DNA from 4 places in the Streptosporangium sp. NPDC000095 genome. Region 1 is predicted to be linked to each of the others. Evidence: riboswitches for the same ligand, from Rfam matches in the RefSeq annotation. Region 1 holds a riboswitch; each other region holds the start of a gene.

Region 1 (5,278 bases):
AGCACATGGTCATGCCACCGATGTCGGTGCCAAGGGCGAAGAGCTTGTTGTCGGCGTTGATGCCGTTGTCCCACTTCGCTGCGGGGAAGTCGGCCTTACGGCTGTCCAGCCCGTACTCGGCGAGGTCGGTGAAGAACTGCGGGCGGGCCTTCATGAGACCCATCGCGCCCTCGTCCAGGGCGATGATGTCGGCCGCGCCGCTGCCCGCCTGCAGGCGCTGGAGCAGTTGCGGAAGATAGACGTCCTCGAAACGGTCGGTCAGGTTCTGGTACTTGACCTGGATGTTCGGGTTCGCCGCGTTCCACGTCTCCACGGCCTTGTCGTAGCCGAAGTTCTCACCGCCACCGAAGGTGTGCACGGTGATGGTTACCGGCTCGGCCGGGGCGGAGGAACCGCCCTCCGCGGCGGGTGCCGCCGGCTCGCTGGAGCTACATGACGTGATGGCCAGGGCGGTGGCCGCCATGACCGCGACGGCGGCGAGCTTGCCGTGTCGCTTGTTGTTCAACATTCCGGACCCCTCTCAGGTGGTCGCCCGAACTTCATTGGGAGGCGACATCGCGGACCGGTCCCCGACAAACGCGGTCGTCGCGACGAGATCGTTCCTCAATGTGCTTTTGGGAGCGCTCCCACGAAGAGTGGACGATGGGCAACCAGGACGTCAATATGCCGAAACTCAACCGTTACATCCAGCCGCTTTAGGTGGGACTTTTGGTGTGAAAAGTCGACATACCTCCCACAAGGGTGATTGGGAGCGCTCCCATCTCACGGGCATACCAGTTGGGGCATTTCGTGGCCGTGCGGGGCTCGCGGAGGGGAGAGAGAGGGGCGGGCGGGGTGGAATATGGAATATCGTCAGGGGCACCGCTCGAACGAGCGGTGCCCCTGGGAGTGTGATGACCGGTCCGCGTTCACCGGCGGGGGGCCGGGGCGGCCGGAGGTCAGTCCGAGTAGACCGGGTAGCCGTAACCGACGACCTGGGAGACGGGCCTGACGCGCTCCTCGACGGCGCCGTTGCCGGTGTTGCCCTCGATCGTGGTGATCGTGCCGTTCCCGTTGTCCTTCTTCACGAAGCCGACGTGGTCGATGCCCTCGATGCTCTTGCCGCCGGCCCAGTCGAAGTAGACGACGGCGCCGGGAGTGGGGGCGGTGCCCCAGTGTCCGTTGTTCTTGAACCACTTGGCGTGGGCGACGGTGTAGGCGTCCCAGCCCATCGTGGGGCGGATGCCGGCCGTCTCGCCGACCCAGGAGACGAACATCGCGCACCAGGGGGCGTTGGCGTACTCGTACACGCTCTTGCCGCCGTCGCGGGCCATGGTCTCCTTGGCGCGAGGGCTCGAAACGTACCAGGACTGGAACTTGGTTCCACCACCCTGGGCGTTCTCGCGGACACCGATCTGCTTGGAGGCGATGTCCAGGATCTGTGCGGCGGAGACCTTGGGAAGGCCCTCGGCGATGACCTGCAGGGAGGTCTTCGCGGCCCCGGCGTCCTGCGCGCGGGTGTCGGCGGGCGGTGCGTTCACGACGCCGTGGCCGTCGGCCAGAGCCGCGCCGGTGGTGCCCGTCGCGAGGACGGCGCAGGCGCCCAGGACGGCGCAGACGGCGCGGGGGGTGGAGGTGAGGCGATGCTTGGTCATGCGGGGGTTCGACTCCTTGCTTCGCTTCCATACCGCCTACCGGGTTAGCTGACGGGTTCGGGCTGGGAAGTGCCCTACGACGCATGAGTGCGTTGATTCACCCCAGGAACGTGGTTCCCCGGTTCCGCAGACTTCGCGGATTCGGCGGCCGTGCTCACCGACGGCGGAAGGTTCCGCCGGGTGGAGCGCGGTCGGGCAATGTGACGGCAATGCACAGATCTGTATAGACCTAGACAATTGCCATGAACAGGACGAACGTACGACAACCCGGCAGACGATTACAAGTGGGACACATTGCTCTGACTTGGTAATACGTCCCAAATGAGGGGGTACGGCGGGGTGCCGCCTGGCGAGGGAGGGGGGAGTCGATCACGCCCCTCCGGCGCCGGGCGCACCTTCCTCCAGGGGTGGAGGGGCGTCCGGGATCCCCCGCGTTCACGGCGATCCGGGTTTTCCCGACCCGCCCGAGAGGTGTCGGCCAGGGTGTGCTACCGCGCGATGGGAGACCCTCCGTCGAAGATCATATAATCACCATTTTTTAGAACAAGTATTCGATGGTAAAAAGTATGCGGATGGTAGGAGTTCTCCCATGGAAGTGCCGGAGAGCGCGCACGGGGCCCGGCGGCTCACGACCATGTCCGAAGAGGTTCTCGCGGCCTCCAGGTGATCGGGGTCCACGGCCGGCGCCTCCCCGCCCGGCCCGCGACGAAGAATCGTCGTGGCCCCGCCGACGCCGGCCCGCCCGACGGACATCCGGTCGTATCCGATCTCGGACGGTGGCGGCGGAGAGGTAAAGACCAGAGAGATCATCTGCAATCTCGCGTGGTCGGTTGTTCACCCGCAGTTCCCTGCTCCTTAAGGCCACCGGGTTAGGTTGTGCCAGTCGTGAACGGGTCATCGCCCGGCGTGGAGGACGGTCGAGACCACGCGCGGGAGCAGGATTCGGCCATCGCCTGGGTGGAGTCCCCGCTGCAGATGCTCTGCGCGGTGGAGGCCCACCATGCCGGGCTGCTCGGCGCCCGCAGCCATCTCGTCCCCCGGGCGAAACTCCGCCCGCTGGCCGTGACTGGCCGCGAACTCGGCCGCCTCACCCTGCCGAGAGGGCTTGAGCTCACCCCGGCGCGCCCGGACATGCCCCGGCCGCGCCGGGGGGAGACCTGGGCGGTGGGCGACGCCTTCTCCGGCAAGGTCCAGTTCCGCTGGCTCACCGCGTCCCCCGGCCGGATCGTGATCGTCGACGACGGGCTCGCCACCATCAGGCTCCTGGAACTGCTCACCGGCAGGACGGGAACGCCCCTGCTGAGGGCGAGGGGGAAGGCGGGGAGGCTCAGGACCGTCCTCGCCACGGCGGCCGGGCTCAGGCTGCGCGCCGCCGCCCGCGCGGGGCGGTTGTCGATCTTCACCGCGCTGCCGGTGCCCTCCGACCTGGCGAAGGCCGTACGTGCCAGGGGAGTCGAGCTGGTCACCCACGACTTCGCCTGGTTGCGGTCCCAGCCGCTGCGAAGGCCCCGCCCCGCCGAGCGCACCGTCGTCCTCGGCACCTCGCTGGTCCGCAACGGCCTGATCCACCGCGAACGCTACTTCGGCTGGCTGGCCGGGCTCGGATCGGCCGAGCCGGTGGCCTACTTCCCGCACCGCCGCGAGGACCCCGGCGACCTGGCCCGGGTCGGGGAGCAGCCGGGAATCACCGTCTACGACGGCGGGATCCCCGCCGAGATGACCCTGCGCGGCCTGGCCGCCGAGCAGCGGGTGCTGAGCCTGCCGTCCACCGCGGTCACCTCCCTGCGGGTCCTGCTCTCGGCCCGGGGGGTCGCCGTGGAGACGGTGGACGTTCCCGACGAGTGGTGGACGGCCGAGGCGGCGCCGTCACTGCGCTCCCACCTGTCGAGGTTCGCCCATCACGACACGGGAGTCACCGGGTCATGACCCGACGGCCGAGGCCGGGCGGGCTCGCCGCTCGCGCCACGCACACCGTGCCCGTACACGAAACCGGGGAATTCCCCGCCGGAGGTTTTCTTTGAAGGTCCTGGCCGTGGCCGACTCCGACTCCTACCTGAAGTGGGCGGCCTGCCTGCTGCGGGACCTGCCCGCAGGCTGTGAGTCGGAACTGGTGGTCGTCCGCACCCCCATCACCCCTTCGCCGGCGCAGATCCACGCCGCCGTGGCGGGCTCGGCGGCAGACCCGCCGGTGCTGTCGGCCCGCGCGCTGCGCCGGGCCGCCGAACGATTCGGACCCGACGTGGTGCTCGTCGCCTGTACGGGACCGGTGGTGGACGTGCTGACCGCAGACGTGCTGACCGGGCTGCGGCCCCGGCCGGTGTTCGTCTCGGGGCTGCCGGGCATCTCCGTCCCCGCCACCGAGAAGGCGTGGCTGTTCCGCAGCGGATGCGACCTGTTCGTGCTGCACAGCGGCCGGGAGGTCGAGGAGTTCTCCGAGATCGGCGCCAGACTGGGCGGGGGCGGCCAGATCGGGCTGGCCAGGTTGCCGTTCCTGCGCGGTGACGCGGAGATCGCCGCCACCGGGCCGCGCGACCGGGTGGTGTTCGCCACCCAGGCCAAGGTGCCCAAACGCAGGGAGGAGCGCGAACGCGTCCTGCTCGCCCTGGCCGAGCTGGCCGGAAGGCGGCCCGACCTGGACGTCGTCGTCAAGCTTCGGGCCCTGGACACCGAGCGTCAGACCCACAACGAGCGCTACCACTACCAGCGCCTGTGGCAGTCGCTCGCCGAGGAGGGCCGGGTGCGCGCCGAGGCCGTGCGCTTCGCGGTGGGGCCCATGCACGAGCACCTGGCCCACGCGGTGGGCTTCGTCACCGTCAGCTCGACCGCCGCGCTGGAGGCGATCGCCCAGAAGGTACCGCTCCTGGTGCTGTCGGACTTCGGGGTCGGCGCCGAGATGATCAATCTGGTCTTCGAGGACAGCGGCCTGCTCGGCACCCTCGACGACCTCTCCGCCGGGCGCTTCCTGCACCCGGACGACGCCTGGTGCAAGGTCAACTACTTCCACCCCGGTGGCGAGAGCGACTGGGTGTCGCGGATGGTCTCTCTGGTGGGAAAGGCTCGCTCCGGCCGCCTCGCCCCGGCGATGTCCCTGCTCGAAGGTCCCGAGTACGCCACCGCCCGCCGCCGCGCCCGCATGCGCGTGGAGGTGCCGCCGAACATGCTGCGCGTCGGCTACCGCGCCAAGCGCCGGATGCGCCGCTACCTCAAGGGGTTCGGCCGACTCTAGAGCACCGGTCGGGGTAAGGGCCGGGCGATGTCCGGCCGCCGGGTAAAACCGCGGTTCGCAACGGATCGGCCTGGCCGCGTCCCATGTCGATCAACGCTCCTGCGCGGTTACCCGACCGTCTCCCTGGGGGAGCGCCTTCGACAGGCGGTCGCGGAGCCTGCCCAGCGGGCTTCGCTCCCTGGGGGCGGCGGCCGGGGGAGCGGTGATCAGATCCAGGGCGCCGAGACGCTGGCGCTTGAAGTAGCGGGCGGTGCCGTGCGCCTCCAGGTAGGCGGTGGCGCTCTCGCGAAGCCCCGGATACACCTCGGCCCGCATGCAGTAGCCGACCGCGCTCACCAGGGCGGGAAGATCCACCGGCGGCGGTTCCTCCAGCGAGCCGTCCGCCGACAGGCGCGGCAGCAGGGCGTCGGCGATGGTG
Region 2 (5,278 bases), on a different contig from region 1:
GCACCGCCCGGGGCCGGCGCCGTTTTCATGTGGTGGCGCGGTGAGACCGCCGTGAGTGCCGCGGGGCCGTCGACGAGACGGACGGGACGGACGGGACGAGAGCTGAGGGCTGGAAACGGTCGTCGCGCCCATGGTCCCCCATAATGCCGGACGCCTTTCCGTGCGGATCAGAAATCCATTTCCAGCACGTCCAATATCGCTTTCGCGTCCCATCGTCACCGCGTGATACTTCACGAATGCCGCGAAGCCGCTTCCTCGACCCCTATATTTCCGTCTTTTTCGCGGCGTGTCGTCAAGGTGGCGGATGGTGATGGCCGCCGAAGACTATCGGGAAGAGATCGGTTTTTACCGAGAAATGCGGGCAGTCCGGATCTCCGGAGGACCCGCTCCGGCGCGCCCGGCGGGGCGAGGGCTCCCGCGAAACCTTGTTCTGCCAGGACTTCGATCACCGCAGCCAGGGGTACCTGCCGGCTCGTGCTCGGGATGGGTCATGACATAGCCGCAAAGGCACTGACATATCATGAGTACTTCATGTAGCGCCTACTATGTCAATACTGGACGCGCGCTATGAAGAGCGGAACTTGACGACCTTTGAACAAGGCGTTTACCGTTCCTGGCGGACGGTATTCATTTCCGGCGTCTCGCACCCGGTTTCCAGAGTGGGGGGAGTGACTCTTGATGGCATATCCAGAAGTGGATTCACGCCATGGCGACAGCCCCCTGGGCATGAGCGATATCGGTCTCAGCGATGACGATCTCGTGCTGCTGGCTGAGCTCGCCAAGGGTGTCACGGTCGATCGGGTGGGGCGTCGCCTCGACATCAGCGGGCGGACCGTCAGGCGCAGGCTGAGAGGCATCTGCGACCGCATCGGTGTCGCCACGGCGATCGAGGCCGTCGCCTGGGCCGCACGCCGTCGCCTGATCTGACACGGCACCGCACGCGTGCCCGGCAGGTCGGGCCGGGCACGCGTGCGGACAGGGCAGGGGGGCGGGGTGGGGCACGCTCAGGCGGCGATGCGGACGCCTCCGACAAAGGGCCGGTTGTCGATCGTGGTGATGTGGACGACGTCACCCGTCCGGGGCGCGTGGACCATCAGGCCCGCGCCGATGTAGATCCCGACATGGTGCAGGTCGCTGTAGAAGAAGACCAGGTCTCCGGGGCGTAGCTCTTTCCTGGAGACGTGGGTGCCGGCGGTCCACTGGTCGCCGGTGTAGTGCGGCAGGCTGATGCCGACCTTCTGGTAGGCCCACATGACCAGCCCGGAGCAGTCGAAGGAGTTGGGACCCTCGGCGCCCCAGACGTACGGCTTGAGCTGCTGGGTGAGCGCCCAGCGGGTCGCCTCCGCGGCCTTGCCGCTGCCCACGATGGGCACGTTGGTCTTCACCCGGGCGCCCCTGTTGCCGACGGCCCTGGCACGCACCTCGCTGAACAGGTCGCTCTCGACCCGCGCGACCAGACGCTCGATCTTGGTCCGGTTGCCGTCGATCTCCGCCAGGAGCTTCTTGACCTCCGACGTCCTCGCCTTGGCGCCGGCCTTCGCCCGCTCGGCGGCCTCGATCGCCCGGGCGACCTGGGCGACCTCCTCGCTCTGCTGCTGCTGGAGCGCGTAGTTGGTGGTGGCCTGATCGAGGAAGGTGTCGGGGTCCGTCGCCTGTGTGAAGGCGAGTCCGGAGTTCAGGCCGCCCGACATGTAGGTGCTCTGCGCCAGGAGGGTGGCCTTGGTGCGACGGGAGGCCAGCTCCGACTCGCTCGACGCGAGGATCTTCTCGGCGCTCTCCGCGGCCCGCTGGGCCTGCCTGAGCTTGACCCGCTCGCCGTTGTACCGCTCGGCGAGGACGCCGATCTCCTCGTGCAGTTTCTCGGCCTGCTTGGCCAGCTGCTGGAGGCTGGGTTCGGGGTCGGCGGTGGCCGCGACCGTCGGTGTGCCGAGAGTGAGGGTGGCGAATGCCAGGCCGATCACCGCCATGCGGCGGCGCAGCCCGCGCGGCGCGCGTTCTCGACGGCGGGCGTCGTCGCCCGCGTTCTTTCCTCCGCGGTCGCGCTCGCGCTTCACCAACGGGCTCCTCTCCTCGGCCGCCTACCGGGTTAGCTGACGGGTTCGGGCCGGAGGCAGCCCTACCGAGTGCGCCGGTGGCACTCGGATTCACCCCCAAGGACGTGGTGGGTCCCCGGTTCCCCGTGGTGAGGGATTCGGCGGGTCAGGCTTTTACGTCTCTGACATCGAGCACGGAGATTAGTGCACCCGTGGTTCCTGCTCAACCAGAACTGCGAATTCAGTGGAGGTTCCGCAACTGAAGTGTCACGGAAAGATCACATGTCAATATGATCAACATGGCCATTACGCTGCCTTTACCTCCCCGGCGGGGGGTGCGGGGAAGGTCTTCCCAGGTCCGGGACCGTACCAAAGGTGAGTTGTGGCACACGTGAGATGCCGCGCGCCCAGTGTGGTAAAGCGATTACCGGCGGTCATGTGAGGGGGGTGTGCCGCGAGTTAAGGAGGAGCCGTAATTGAAGACCGGTGAGGACGTACGCTGAACGGTCATGGAGCAGCTTGCTGAGCATTCTCCCGTGCCGGTCGTGAGCACCCCGGGCGGCGGGGAGCGACGCGCGGGACCCGAGGGGGCGGAGCCTGACCCGCCCCTGCCCGCGGCGGCCGAGGTCGCGGAGATCGCCAAGGCCGCCGAGGTCTCGGTCCGTCGTGCCCGGACCCCGGACGTCCGCGCGATCAGGCGGCTCGTCGACACCTACGGCGGCGTCGGCCCCCGCCTGCTGGAGAAGGCCACCGTCACCCTGTACGAGGACGTTCAGGAGTTCTGGGTCGCCACCGACGCCGAGGGGGCGGTCATCGGCTGCGGGGCTCTCCACGTCCTCTGGGAGGATCTGGCCGAGATCCGCACCGTGGCCGTCGATCCGACCCGTCGCGGGATGGGAATCGGCCACCGGATCGTCTCCGCCCTCATTCGCACGGCCGCGGAGCTGGGCCTGCGCCGGGTCTTCTGCCTCACCTTCGAGGTCGACTTCTTCGCCAGGCACGGTTTCCGCGAGATCCAGGGCACGCCCGTCGCTCCCGCGGTCTACGCGGAGCTTCTCGCCTCCTACGACGAGGGCGTGGCGGAGTTTCTCGATCTGGAGCACGTCAAGCCCAACACCTTGGGAAACACCCGGATGCTGCTCCACCTGACACGTGAGCCCGACTGTGATGACTTTGGAGCTGACTGATCGGAAAGGTGACTGTCGATACCTATGTCGATACCTTGTGCAGCAGCAAGCATGTGCGTCTGACATTTGCCACATGCGCAGTCTAAGTGAGGTGACGCGGTGAGCACCGGACAGCCGCCGTATCCACAGGATGATCCCGACCGCGATCGCACACCGTCGGGACACCCGGATTACGGACAGCACAACGCGGGTCGAGCCGCTGGCGAACTCGATCCCGACGTAACGGTCATGGGATATCGGTCGGAGGCCTCACAGCCGAACACCGGCCCAGGACAGAGCCAGCCCGGCTACGGCCAGGGTTACGGGCAGCAGGGCTACGGCCAGCAGCCCGGTTACGGCCAGCAGGGTTACGGCCAGCAGCCCGACTACGGGCAGCAGTCCCAGCAGCAGGGTTACGGCCAGCAGGGCGGGACGGGGTCGTACGGGCAGCAGCAGCCCGGCTACGGCCAGCAGTCCCAGCAGCAGGGTTACGGCCAGCAGCCCAGTTATGGCCAGCAGGGCGGGACCGGCGGGTACGGCCAGCAGGGCGGGACGGGGTCGTACGGGCAGCAGCCCGGTTACGGCCAGCAGGCGTCCCACGAGCAGTCGGGCTACGGTCAGCAGTCCCAGCCCGGTTACGGCCAGCAGGCTTACGGCCAGCAGCCGGGCTACGGCCAGCAGGGGGCCCAGCAGCCCGGCTACGGTCAGCAGCCGGACTACGGGCAGCAGTACGGCCAGCAGGGTTACGGCCAGCAGCCCGACTACGGCCAGCAGGGCTACGGCCAGCAGCCCGGCTACGGGCAGCAGGGCTACGGCCAGCCGTACGGCGGTCCTCCCGGGGCGCCCGCCCCGCTCGCGGAGTGGTGGCAGCGTCTGCTGGCGAGGCTGGTCGACGGGATCATCCTGGCGATCCCGGGGGTCATCATCAGCCTGGTGCTGACCGCGATGCTCGTGACCGCCCCCACCTTCGACGGCACGTCGATCACGGAGGGGAGCGGGACCTTCCTCGCCGGGCTCCTCATCGCGTTGGTCAGCGCGGCGATCTACATGGCCTACGAGTTCCTCATGCTCAGCAGGGGCGGCCAGACGGTCGGCAAGATGGTCATGGGCATCAAGGTCGTGCCGGTCGGCAGTGCCCTGCCGCCCGGTGGGCTCGGCTCCGACATGGCGGTCAAGCGCGCCGGGGTGATGTTCGGCCCGCAGTTCCTGAGCTGGATCCCCTTCGTGGGCTTCCTCTTCAACATCTTCAGCCTCGTGAACGTCCTGTGGCTGCTGTGGGACAAGCCGCTGCAGCAGGCCCTGCACGACAAGGTGGCGGGGACGGTCGTCGTCAAGATCAAGTAGTCCCCTGAATAACGGGGCCGGCGGTTCAACCGCCGGCCCCGTTTTCGTGCGCGGGTGAGAAAACGGGGGCCCTTAGGGGTCCGTAAGGGTCTCGGGGGCCGGGGCGCGGAAGCCTCAAAACCATTTGCCGCGCCCTGAGCAACGCGGGGGAAGTTATGACCGAGTCTCGACCCGCTCGCCGGAATATTCGCGTACGTTGCCCACAACGGGCTCACGTCCGCCCTGGGCGCCCTATGAGGGGTCAATGCCGGATCCGTCCCCGTCGGGGGTTCGTGCACTACTCGCCGAATGGTCGGCGCCGCGCGCCTCCGGCATCCTCGGTGACCTCGCGTCGGATTCTCTTCTTCGCCTTCCGCCGTGTGTTCGGGGCAGCCGGTGAAGACCTTCTTACGGATCCGGATCGGGGCGCCCGGTGTTGGCGAGGTTGTCTGAGGAGTGCATCGTGTTTGGTGGTTATACGGTCTACGACTATGTACTCCGTGCCAGAGTGGGTCGTACTCTTGGCAAGAAAGTGTTGAAGATCCGTCTTGTTCCATACACTTGTGTCACATCGGTTCACACCGAGGTGATGAAGCGAGCAGCTCCCCGTCCGGGCGTTCTGTCGACGGAGGGCATTCTCGCGATGAAGTCGTCGGCGGCGATCTCAGGCTCCATGGCAAGGTGTTGTTCATCCCGGCGGACAGCCCCCTTCAGCAGGGACTTCGTCGCCGGGAGGTCGATGGCGCAGCGGCGCGG
Region 3 (5,278 bases), on a different contig from region 1:
CTCGGCGACCAGCTCGGCGGCCCGGCGGGCGACGGCGGGCGTGGGCAGCATCAGCGAGGTGGGGTGCCGTACGACGGGATACGGCTGGCGCAGGTCGAAGGCCGCGCTGCCGGTCCACCGGGGCGCGTAGACGACGACCGAGCCGGGCGGGCGTCGGGCGATGAGACCGTACACGAACGACTGGATCCCTCCCGCGCGGGGCGGGAAGTCGTTCGTGACGACCAGCGTGCGGCTCACGGCTCGGGGAGGCCGTTCAGCCCGGCCCAGGAACGTGCCATGGCGATGCGCTGCGGTGCCGTGGGATGCGATACATAAAGTACATACTCAACGAAATCAGGCGACAAATCCGAAATATTGGTTAATGCCAGCCGTTTCTGCATGGCCACGAACGTCGCGGGATCCCTCGTCAGGTCCAGCGCGTGCAGATCCGCGCGGGCCTCGATATGCCTGCTCACCAGGTTCTGGGCCGGCCCCGACAGGACCGTGGCCAGGCTCAGCACCCCCATCACCAGTCCCACCGCCCTCGGGTCGCCGAGTGAGGTGACCCCGGCCCTGCGCCGCACGCCTCCCGCCGAGGTCACCACGTACAGCAGGCACGCCCCGAACGCCGCGCCCAGACCGCCGACGAGGGTGCCCCACAGCACGTCGTCCGCCTTGGCGTGGCCCAACTCGTGCGCGACCACCAGCTCGACCTCGTCGGCGGGCGCGCGCAGCAGCGTGTCGTAGACCACGATCCTGCGGGTCGCGCCGAATCCGGAGACGTACGCGTTGAGCGCGGTGGTCCGCCGGGAGGCGTCGGCGACGAGCACGTTCTCGACCGGCACGCCGTCCCTGTCGGCCATCGCGAGCAGGTCGTCGCGAAGTGGCCCGGCCTCCAGCGGCCTGAAGTCGTTGAAGACCGGTTCGATGAGCACCGGGTAGGCGAAGGAGGCCGCGACGGTCAGGACGAACGCCCCGGCCGCCGCGGGGATCCACCAGCGCCGGTAGCGTCGCGCCAGGCCGATCACCGCCACCACCATGATCGCGGTCAGCCCGGCGCCGATGCCGGTGCTCTTGGCCCGGTCCGCCGCCCACGCGGGCCATGCCTGGGTGGACAGCCCGAAGTCGCGCAGGTAGCCCTCCGACCACATCCCCAGGGGCCAGCGCAGGATCGCCACGGCCACCGACAGCGCCAGCACGCCGAGCAGCGTCCGCAGCCACCACGGCCCCGGCAGCCGGTCGACGAGCCGCGCGCCCAGCGGGGTGGCGATCAGCACCCCCGCCACGACCAGCGTCAGGCCGAGCGACAGGTAGCCGGGAAGGCTGACCAGCGCGTCGAACGTCTCGGCCCTGGCGATCTGCTCGGCGGTGAAGTCGCGGGCCGGATCAGGGGTGACGGGCGGAGCTCCGTCGGGCAGCACGCTCCAGGGCGTGGTGAACGCCACGACCGCCAGCGTGACCGCCCCCAGGCCGGCCGTCGCCCATCCCGCCGACCGCACGCCCGAGGGCGCGTCCTTCGTGCTCAGCGTCACGTGAGTTCCTTCCCGAGGTAGTCGCGCCAGGATGCGGTGAACTCGGCCGGCGACAGGCCGAGCGCGCTCCCGACATCGCTACCGTAGAGCCTCACCAGCGCCTTCTCCCCGAAGCGCTCCGCGACGAACCGGCAGGCGAGCCACGCCTCCTCGTACGCCTGCGCGAGCCTCGGCGCACCGGGGGCGAAGTCGGCCGGTCCCGGCAGACGCTCGGGCAGGACGCCCGCGCGCACCTCGGCGGCCAGCTCGGCGGCGGCCGTGCGCACCGCGATCCCGGCGTCGCGGTAGCCCACGTAGTCGGCGAAGCCCTCCGACAGCCACATCGGCACCCGGCCACCACGGGTCGCGCCGGTGGCCACGTGGGCGAGCTCGTGGGTGATCACCACGTCCCTGCCGGTCTCGGTGAGCCTGGCGTATCCCGAGGGCAGGACGATCACCCGGTCCGCGGTCGCCATCGCGGCCAGGCCGCGGGTGCTGCCGGCTCCGGCGAGCGTCGCGGCCTCGGCGTCGTCGGCGGGAAAGAGGATCACCGCGGGGACCGGCCCCCAGATCTCCGCGATCGTCGCGCGGGCGCGGTCGGCCCTCGCCGCCAGATCCCGCAGGACGGCGTCGGGGACGCCGTGGCCGATCACGAGGGAGTGCTCGCCCCTGACGGTGACGGCGGCACCCGGCCACAGGTCGCGGAGGTCGCCCGGGTCCCGGAGGAGGCGCCGGGCATCGTACGGGCCGTGCGGGAGGAGCGGGGCGGCTCCGGCCAGGAGGGGGCCCGTCCCGGCGAACGGACCGGCGCTCATCAGCGCCAGCATCCCGGCGAGCACGGCGCGGCGCCCTTTCGGGACGGACATACGAGCCGATGGTACTTGACCGGCATCTCGACCGGCATGGAGCGGCCCCGGCCCTCCTGGTGGAGGGCCGGGGCCGCTTTTCCGTGCTCGGGCGTGTGCTTTCGGCACGCGCTTTCGACGCGCCTCCGGCGTGTGCCCGGACGCGGGCTCGGGCTCCCGTACTCGGGCGCGGTGCTCAGGCACCGTGCTCGGGTCCGGCGCTCGGGCGCCGTGCTCGGGTCCGGCACTCGGGTTCGGAGTTCGGGAGCCGCGCTCGACGCGGTCCCGGGTCCCCCACCCGAGCGCGGGCTCAGGCTCCGGGCCGTGCCGCTCCGGCGAAGGAGGACTTGTAGTAGCCCGCCAGCTTCACGACACGAACCGTCTTGCCACTGCTCGGCGAGTGGACCATCCTGCCCTTGCCGACGTACATGCCGACGTGGCCCTTCCCGCTGAAGAACATCAGGTCACCGGGGCGCAGTTTGCTCCACGAGACCTTCTTCTTGATCGCCCTGTACTGGCTGTGCGTGACCCTGGGGAGGGACACACCCGCCTTCTTCCAGGCGTACCGGACGAGCCCCGAGCAGTCGAACGCTCCGGGCCCGGAGGCTCCCCAGCGGTAAGGGGTGCCGATCTGCTTCTTGGCCGTCGAGACCGCCTTACCGGCCCGTACCTTCTGTCGTGCCGCCTTGCTCATCTTGGCCTTGGCCTTCACCTTGGCCTTCGCCGTGGCCTTGGCCTTCGCCGTGGCTGTGGCCGAGGCCTGAGTGACGGTCTTGGTGGTGCTTTCGGTCTTCTCAGAGACGCCGGCCGCACTGTTGACCAGGATCTCGGGAGGACCGTCCGCCGCCTGCGCCGCCGTGGGCCCGAGGGTGACCGCTCCGGCTGAGGCGGTCAACGTGAGGGCGATACCGCCGAGGGAAAGGCGGAAAAGGCGCGACAGACGAGGGTTGTGCAGGGTGCTGGACAGGATTTCTCCTTGGGGCTTCCACTGATGCCTACCGGGTTAGCTGACGGATTCGGGCTTGGAAGATGCCCTACGGCATAAACATGCCGATTCACCCCTGGCCGCAGCGTGCTGGGCCTTTTGGGTCCCCGGTTCCATGCCTCCTGGCTGCATGGATTCGGCGGGCCGCCGTAATGATCTCCACCCCCGGGTGGGGGCACGGCGGCCGGCTGGATTCTTATAAGGGAACCGGCCCGAAGACCGACATTCGCCGCGACGGCGTGGCTTGCACGTCGCGACGCCAGAAGTTACCCCGATCCCCAACGTTCGGCAAAGCATTCCCCAAATCCGGGAGAGCCGACACCCTTCTTGATCTTCCTGTTATCCCTGCTTAATGGCCATTTATGCTAATGAGATATGACCCTCGTCACATCCTTCGCATCACGCCCGGCAAATCACGGTTTCGTAATGTTCGTCACACTCATCGCGATCCACTGATGATGGACCGTTCCCGGACGGTCGGCCGGACGCTCTCAGCGCCTGACACAGGTGTAGGCCCCGTAGATCGACTGCTGGAAGTCCGCCTCGACGATCTCGAAGCCGGCGGCGTCCAGCATCGGTTCGAGCAGCCATCTGAAGGTGCTGTACTCGGTGCGCAGATGCTCGGCGTAGTCCTCGCGCGTGTAGCCGAGCGCGGGGTCGTCCGCCGCGCCGTCGAGCCAGCGGCCGAACACGGCGTCGGCCTCGTCCGGCCGGAAGTCGAAGATCAGGTCACGCAGGCGCAGGACGCCCCCCGGCCGTACGATCCGCGCGACGCGGTCGAGCGCGACGGCCTTCCAGAGGTCGGGGAGCTGATGGAGTGCGTGGCGGGTGTAGACCGCGTCGGCGGGCGGCCCGGTGTGCTCGTAGGACAGGAAGCCCGCCCGCACGCACTCGACGGCGGAGAGCCCGTTCTCGGCGGCACGGGCGGCCAGGAAGTCGTGCATCGCCGGGGAGACGTCCACCGCCACCACCCGCGAGAACCGCCGCGCCGCGGCCAGGGCGAACTGTCCGGTCCCCGCGCCGAACTCCACCACCGTCGCGCTCTCCCCCACGCCGTGCCTCGCGAGCACGGCGAGGTCCTCTTCGGGGTCGGGCCTGCCCTGCTTCCGGTCGAACCCGGCGACGAACGCGGCGTCGAGGTGCTCAGGTCCGGCGTACGCGAGCTCGTCGGGTATCCATGGTTTGATCATGTTCCGATGCTCGCAGCAGCACCGCGCCCGGCACATCCGGTTTTTCCCGGCACCTCACCCGGCCGGGAGCCGCGCCGTCGCCTCGCAGGCCACTGCGGACGGAGCCGCCGTGGGGCCGCTGAGCCACAGGGGAGCACCGGGGGACCGCCTGGGGCACCGGGCGCCACCGGGGAGCCATGGCGGCCACTGACGGCCACTGACAACGCTGCAGGGCAACGCTGCGGGGGCAACGCTCAGGGGCGGACGGCTCCGACGATGCGACGGCCGTAGGACGACAGCGGAACGGTCTTGACGACGTCGCCCGTCTGCGGGGCGTGCACGATCTGGCCGTTGCCCGCGTACATGCTGACGTGGCCGAGGCCCTCGCTGAAGATGAGGTCGCCGGGCTGGAGGTCGCTCAGGGAGACCTTGCGGCTCGCACCCCAGCTCCACTGCTCCCAGGTCGTCCGGGGAAGGGAGACTCCCCCGTTGCGCCAGGCGCTCTGGACCAGACCGGAGCAGTCCCAGCCGCTGGGACCCGTGCCGCCGTACCGGTAGGGCTTGCCGATCTGGGCGAAGGCGAACTGCAGGGCGGCGCGGGCGTTGCCCGAGGCTGAGCCGGTGTACTGGACCCCGGTGCTCTGCGGGTTGCCCACCTTGAAGGCGTTGAGCTCGCGCAGGAGCTTCGTCTGTGCCCTCACCATCTTTTCGGCCTTGGCCTTCTCCTCGGCCAGCTCGTCCCGCGTCTTGTCGGCGTCGACCAGGGCCTTCTTCGCCTCGTCCCGGCCG
Region 4 (5,278 bases), on a different contig from region 1:
GAGGTGGCGGCCTTCTACGAGGAGTTGACGGCGCTCTTCCCCGACCTGACCGTCGAGAACTACGGCGCCTCACCGTGGTCCGAGCCGCTCACCGTGGGGGAGGACTTCGTGCTGATGAACGCGGTCTTCCCACGGGCGGGGGAGGTGTGCCGCGTGGTCCTGGAGATGACGCGGCGCCATCCCCTGGTGCTCTTCGAGCCCTAGCTCTCCGGCTTCGCGGGCCTGTCCATTACCCCCGAGACTCACGGCGCCCTCGCGGACGTGACGTGCGGCCCCGAACGGCCTCGTTGAGCATTCGTCGGGCGTGGAGGGGTGGCACCCGCTCGGCTTCGTTCCTCTCTGTACCGATAATTTTTGCCTGGACCAGGGCAGAACTGTCCCTCGGGGTGGTTGACAGGCCAAAATTGATCCGTGGTCAGGATCGGATCGGTAGAGATGAGCGATTGCGAGCGTGAGAGACTCCCGCCAGTTCTGGGCCAGTTGTTCGCCGATGGGGGAGAAGGAGCCCACGAAGGCGAGGGGGACGGGGGAGGCGGGGGCAGGAGGCTCTCGGTGGAGTTGCCGCCGGGGGACGTGGTGTGGCCCGACCCCGGTTACGCTCAGCTCGCGGTCCGTCGCCGTCCGGCGTTCTGGCTGAGTGAGGTGACGGTCTCCGGTGAGTACTGGGCCCGGTTGAGGGCTCAGCACGAGCAGTCGGGCCTGTGGCCGGTCCTGCTGGAGGACTCCGTCCAGCCCTGGTCGGCGGGTCAGATCGCCCCCGACACCGCCGCTCAGATCGACAACTACAACGCCGCCGCGTTCATGGCCGAGGTGTGGTCCGACTGGATCGAGAGGGCGACCCTGGACCAGCTCGAACTCCTCGATCCCTACGGTCCCGAGTGTCCGGGCCCGGCGCCGGCGGGAAGGCTCGCCGCCGATCCCGGTGTGGTCGCCGACTGGTACGCCGGGCTGGTGGCCGAGCGCAGGACCCCGCTCGGGCTCGTCGCGGTGGAGCGCGGGGCCGACGCCCTGGCCGTGATGGGCTGGCAGGGCGCCCTGAACCACAACGAGTGGATGGTCCCGCTCGCGGCCGTCGTACGGAGCTGGGAGGAGAGGTTCGGGGTGCGGGTGGTCGGAATGGGGTTCAACACCCTCGACCTCAGCGTCGCCGCGCCGCCGACGACCTCCGAGCACGCCCTGCACGTCGCGGCGGAACACTGGACGTTCTGCCCCGACAGCATCATCCAGGGAGCGGGGACCCTCGTCGACTACGCCGAGCAGATCAAGGGCAGGAACGCCTGGTCGTTCTGGTGGGACTGACCGGACGGGGATGACCCGCGGGGTGGGGGAGATCCCGTGCGGGTCTCGGTGAGGGGCCCGCGATGGGCTGTCGACCCCCCGGTGAGGAGGCCCTGTGTGGGTCTCGGGGGAGGAGCTTCGTCCCGCGGGCGGGGGTGCCGGCCGCCGGTGGGAAGGCCCTCGTACGGGTCCGGGGCGGGGGTTCTCGCGGCGGATGCCGGGTTGGGGAAGGCGTTCTCGCTGGTAGGGCGGGTGCCGACCTGGCGGGGCGATCGATGGGGCTTCCTTGAAGCTTGTAGGTAGATCTTCTGGGTTTTTCATGGTGTTTGCTTTGCTTTGTCCGGTTTGGTGGGTAGTGTCCACTGTTATCGGTTGGCGACCTGCCCTTCACAAGAGGAGGCGGCCGGCCGACGTCGAATCCCGAGGGCCCGCAGGGCTCCGGAGCCGGGGAACCAATTTTCCGGGGTGAATCCGCCGCGAACGCGCGGCGGTAGGGCAACTCCACCGCCCGAACCCGTCAGCTAACCCGGTAGACGAGATGGAGAGGAGATCCCCTCATGGATCACCGCGTCACCACGTCGGTGGACCCCCTGTCGGCACCGACCACCTGAACTTCAACGCCGCCCCCCGTCCCCTCGACCTCGCCGCCGCGCCTGATCGTGGCACCTTCAGGACCGTGCTCCGCGTAGCGATCGGCTGATCCGGCTACGCCACCTTTTCCGATGAGCGCGTCCCCGCCAGTGCACCCCTTCGGTGTTCGCACCTGGCCGCCCCGTTCCCTCGCGAAAGAGCCATTTCTCCATGCACCCCTCCTTTGGTATGCACAAGAACGACCTGAACACGCCCTGTCCGGGCGAGCGATCCCCGTACAGGAACACCTCCCTCGGGCGCGGCCTCGCCGCGGCCCTCACCGCCGCGAGCCTCCTCGTCTCCGGCGGTGTCGCCCTCGCGCTCCCCGCCTCCGCGGCCCCCGCCTCCGCGGCCCCCGCCTCCACCCGCCTCGCGAACGACCCGGCGGCGGGCGCGCCCGCCGGTACCGAGGCCGTTCTCCTCCAGGGCGCGACCACGGCCTCCTACTTCTGGGACGACTCCTCGGGCCGGGCCGGTGACACCGGACTTCCCGCCAGCGGCAAGCCGATGCAGAAGGGCATGATCGCCAGCCCGAGCTGGCCCCTGTTCACCGAGGGATACATCCTCTACAAGGGCAAGAAGGCGAAGTTCTTCGTCGGCGACCGCGGCCCGGGTAACCCCTCCAACCAGGGCATCATGATCGACATCGACGCCAAGACCTTCGCCGACCTGACCGGCGGCACGTTCAACGCCGGCACGCTCGGCGTGGACGGCAACGGTGGCATGGGCCACATCGACATCCAGTACGTCGTCACCAAGTGGGGCGGCGGCACGGGGATCAAGAACCACCCGGTCGCGTTCTCCACCGGCGCGTGGAACCGCAGGGACACCAACCCGGCCCAGCCGCCGACGACCGTCTTCGCGATGGCGAGGAAGCTGGGCATCGGCCTGCAGACCCAGCTGGTGAGCGCGGAGGCGCGACCCTGGCTCGGCAAGCCCAAGGTGATGGTCGAGCATGTCTCCGAGTACGTCCCCGGCGGCGTGGCCGCAGAGGAGAACTGACCCCGACGGCGCGGCCACCGGGCAGAGACGGTCCTCGTCACCGGCTCCGACGGTGTGGCGGCCAAAAAGAGCCGTCACCGTCCCCGGCGGCGCGGCCATCGGGAAGAACCATCCTCGAAACGCCGAGGGTTCCGGTGCGGTCCGCGCCTGCCGGGGCGCGGACCGCGAACCAAAGGGTCAGACTTCGAGCTTCTCCTCGATGCCGCGCAGGCTGTGCCGGGCGAGTGCGAGGTTGGCCCGGTTCCGGTCGAGGGCCAGGTAGAGGAACAGCCCTTTACCGCTCCGGCCCGAGATCGGGCGGATCACGTGATACTGCGTGCCGAGCGTGATGAGGATGTCCTCGATGCCGTCCTTGAGGCCGAGCGACTCCATGGTCCGCATCTTCGCCCTGACGACCTCGGTGTTACCCGCGGCCGCGACCTGGAGGTCGAGGTCCTTGGACCCGCCGAGCGCGCCGAGCGCCATCCCGCTGTTGTAGTCGACGACGACCGCGCCGATGGCACCGTCGATCGCCATCATCTCCTTGAGCGAGATGTCCATGTTGCCCATTACTGTCTCCGATCACTGGGATATCGATGTGCGTGAGCTGACGGCGGCGAGTCGGTCCGCCGTTCTGCGGCCCTCCAGCCTGAGCAGCCCGAGATTGGTCCCCGGGCGTGCCAGGACTGTGAGAACGATCTTGGGTCCGGCGGCGTAGAACGCCGCGTAGCCGTTGGTTCCGGAGATGAGCGTCTCCTCGAAGGCGCCCTTGCCGGCGATGCCCGTCATCCGGCGGCTCAGGGCGAGCACCGCGGAGGAGAGCGCGCCCGTCTGCTCGACGTCGTTTCTCAGGTCGCTGGCTATCGTCAGGCCGTCGACACTGCACGCGATGCTCCCGTCCACGTCGGGTACGCGTTCTCGCAGCATCGCCATCTCACGGCGTATCTCCTCGCGCAGTTCCACCGGCATCCTCCTTCCGATCAACTTCAGCGTCCGTAGCCTTATCGGCATGTGACCGGGCTCAAGTCATTGCCTCCAATGCGTTCCTGAGCCGGATGAGCAGGTTGACGTCGGCCGGGTCCCCGTTCGCCCTGGGGATCCACTCCGACGTCTCCACGGAGCCCGTCCCGGCCGCCGGGATCTCCGTGGCGCCCTTCGTCCGCCTGGGCAGCGGGTCCGGGGCGGCGGGGGCCTCGGCCGGACCGGGCTCCGGGACGCGGAGCAGCCCGGAGGAGGCGAGCTGTCGTACGGCGAGCAGCACCGAGTACGCGGGACGGCCCAGTTTGCGCGCCAGCTCGGCCGGGGTCGCGACGGAGTCGGCGCCGACGAGCACCTCCCACTGGAGTGCGCTCAGCACCACCCGGTGGGCGCCGATACGCTCCACCGGGACGACCGGGAGCGTGTCCAGCTCCGCGGACGGCCAGATCTGTTCCAACTGCGCCTTCCTCCGCTCGCACTCCCGGAGCAGGCCGGTCGCGTCGAAGTACCACTGCGGTCCGAGCCAGTGCAGCTCCCCCCGCCGGAACCTGGGCCGGTGCCCGGTGGCCCGCAGCAGGAAGTACGCGGCGTCGAGCACCGTGCTGAGCACGCAGAACTCCAGCTCACCCCTGGTGAGCAGGCCCTGGGCGATCAGCCGCTCGCCCCCCGTCGGCTGGGGCTCCCGCGACTTCCGCGACTCCTGCGGCCCGGGAGGGAGCGCGGGGTCCGGTCGCCGGCGGGTGGTGGCCTGCCTGATCTGCCGTACGGCATGGGCGGATATGCCGCGGCGGGCACCCAGCAGGTCCTCCAGCCGAGGGGCGGACGCGCTCTCGGCGTAGGTCACCCGGCCGTCGGTGAGGTAGATGACCCCCGCCTTGCCGAGTCGCAGGGATCCGGTGGCGTGGTCGCCGGCGAGTCCGCTGAGGATGTTCTCGACGCTGGGCACGGGCTCACGTCGATATCAGACGGCCGGAAAGGGCCTGGAGGCGGTGGCGGGCCAGTGCCAGGTTCGAGCGTTCCGGATCGAGCCTGACGTAAATGACGAGCGGGCCGTCGAACGGCGTTTCCAGCGGCTTCAGTAAATGGTGTCCGCCGTCCGTGGTCACGATCATGTCGTTGATCCGGACCGTGCCGCCGGGCACGGTGACGGCGAGCCCGTCGAGCGTCGCGCGCAGGGTCTCGCTCAGCCCCGCGGCCGACCTCTCCACGTCGGCATGGCGGCTCGCACCGCCGGCGGCCACCGCGGTTCCGCTGGTCTGATCGATGAGAATCGCGTCCAGGGCCCCGGGGATGGCCATTACCTCGGTGAGGCAGTCTTCGATTCCGAGCACGTGCTCTCCCTTGCCGACGACTTCGAACGTCGCCCGGTCAGCGTAGGGAAAAGCCTCGGAAACCACTCTCTCCGGCTGGG

The links. Region 1 has a riboswitch for cyclic di-AMP ahead of ACFY3V_RS10980 (CHAP domain-containing protein). Riboswitches for the same ligand answer to the same signal wherever they lie in the genome.
Region 2: it holds a riboswitch for cyclic di-AMP, as region 1 does, so the genes downstream of both, ACFY3V_RS28290 (NlpC/P60 family protein) here and ACFY3V_RS10980 (CHAP domain-containing protein) in region 1, are expected to answer to the same signal.
Region 3: it holds a riboswitch for cyclic di-AMP, as region 1 does, so the genes downstream of both, ACFY3V_RS02330 (C40 family peptidase) here and ACFY3V_RS10980 (CHAP domain-containing protein) in region 1, are expected to answer to the same signal.
Region 4: it holds a riboswitch for cyclic di-AMP, as region 1 does, so the genes downstream of both, ACFY3V_RS09685 (hypothetical protein) here and ACFY3V_RS10980 (CHAP domain-containing protein) in region 1, are expected to answer to the same signal.

What each region holds. Positions count from the first base shown of each region.
Region 1 covers NZ_JBIAZS010000004.1:27,198-32,475, reverse strand. Annotated here, with positions in the region: gene ACFY3V_RS10985 (extracellular solute-binding protein) at 1-508, opposite strand, end outside; gene ACFY3V_RS10980 (CHAP domain-containing protein) at 939-1,634, opposite strand; cyclic di-AMP (ydaO/yuaA leader) riboswitch at 1,653-1,791, opposite strand; gene ACFY3V_RS10975 (hypothetical protein) at 2,520-3,560, shown strand; gene ACFY3V_RS10970 (DUF6716 putative glycosyltransferase) at 3,652-4,860, shown strand; gene ACFY3V_RS10965 (polysialyltransferase family glycosyltransferase) at 4,951-5,278, opposite strand, start outside.
Region 2 covers NZ_JBIAZS010000014.1:112,887-118,164, forward strand. Annotated here, with positions in the region: gene ACFY3V_RS28285 (LuxR C-terminal-related transcriptional regulator) at 727-927, shown strand; gene ACFY3V_RS28290 (NlpC/P60 family protein) at 1,005-2,054, opposite strand; cyclic di-AMP (ydaO/yuaA leader) riboswitch at 2,060-2,207, opposite strand; gene ACFY3V_RS28295 (amino-acid N-acetyltransferase) at 2,543-3,220, shown strand; gene ACFY3V_RS28300 (RDD family protein) at 3,449-4,543, shown strand.
Region 3 covers NZ_JBIAZS010000001.1:581,379-586,656, forward strand. Annotated here, with positions in the region: gene ACFY3V_RS02315 (glycosyltransferase family 4 protein) at 1-237, opposite strand, end outside; gene ACFY3V_RS02320 (M48 family metallopeptidase) at 234-1,511, opposite strand; gene ACFY3V_RS02325 (hypothetical protein) at 1,508-2,356, opposite strand; gene ACFY3V_RS02330 (C40 family peptidase) at 2,646-3,230, opposite strand; cyclic di-AMP (ydaO/yuaA leader) riboswitch at 3,313-3,472, opposite strand; gene ACFY3V_RS02335 (class I SAM-dependent methyltransferase) at 3,812-4,510, opposite strand; gene ACFY3V_RS02340 (NlpC/P60 family protein) at 4,744-5,278, opposite strand, start outside.
Region 4 covers NZ_JBIAZS010000003.1:303,596-308,873, forward strand. Annotated here, with positions in the region: gene ACFY3V_RS09675 (hypothetical protein) at 1-204, shown strand, start outside; gene ACFY3V_RS09680 (DUF4253 domain-containing protein) at 553-1,299, shown strand; cyclic di-AMP (ydaO/yuaA leader) riboswitch at 1,680-1,829, shown strand; gene ACFY3V_RS09685 (hypothetical protein) at 2,080-2,910, shown strand; gene ACFY3V_RS09690 (hypothetical protein) at 3,088-3,459, opposite strand; gene ACFY3V_RS09695 (roadblock/LC7 domain-containing protein) at 3,472-3,852, opposite strand; gene ACFY3V_RS09700 (hypothetical protein) at 3,911-4,813, opposite strand; gene ACFY3V_RS09705 (roadblock/LC7 domain-containing protein) at 4,818-5,264, opposite strand.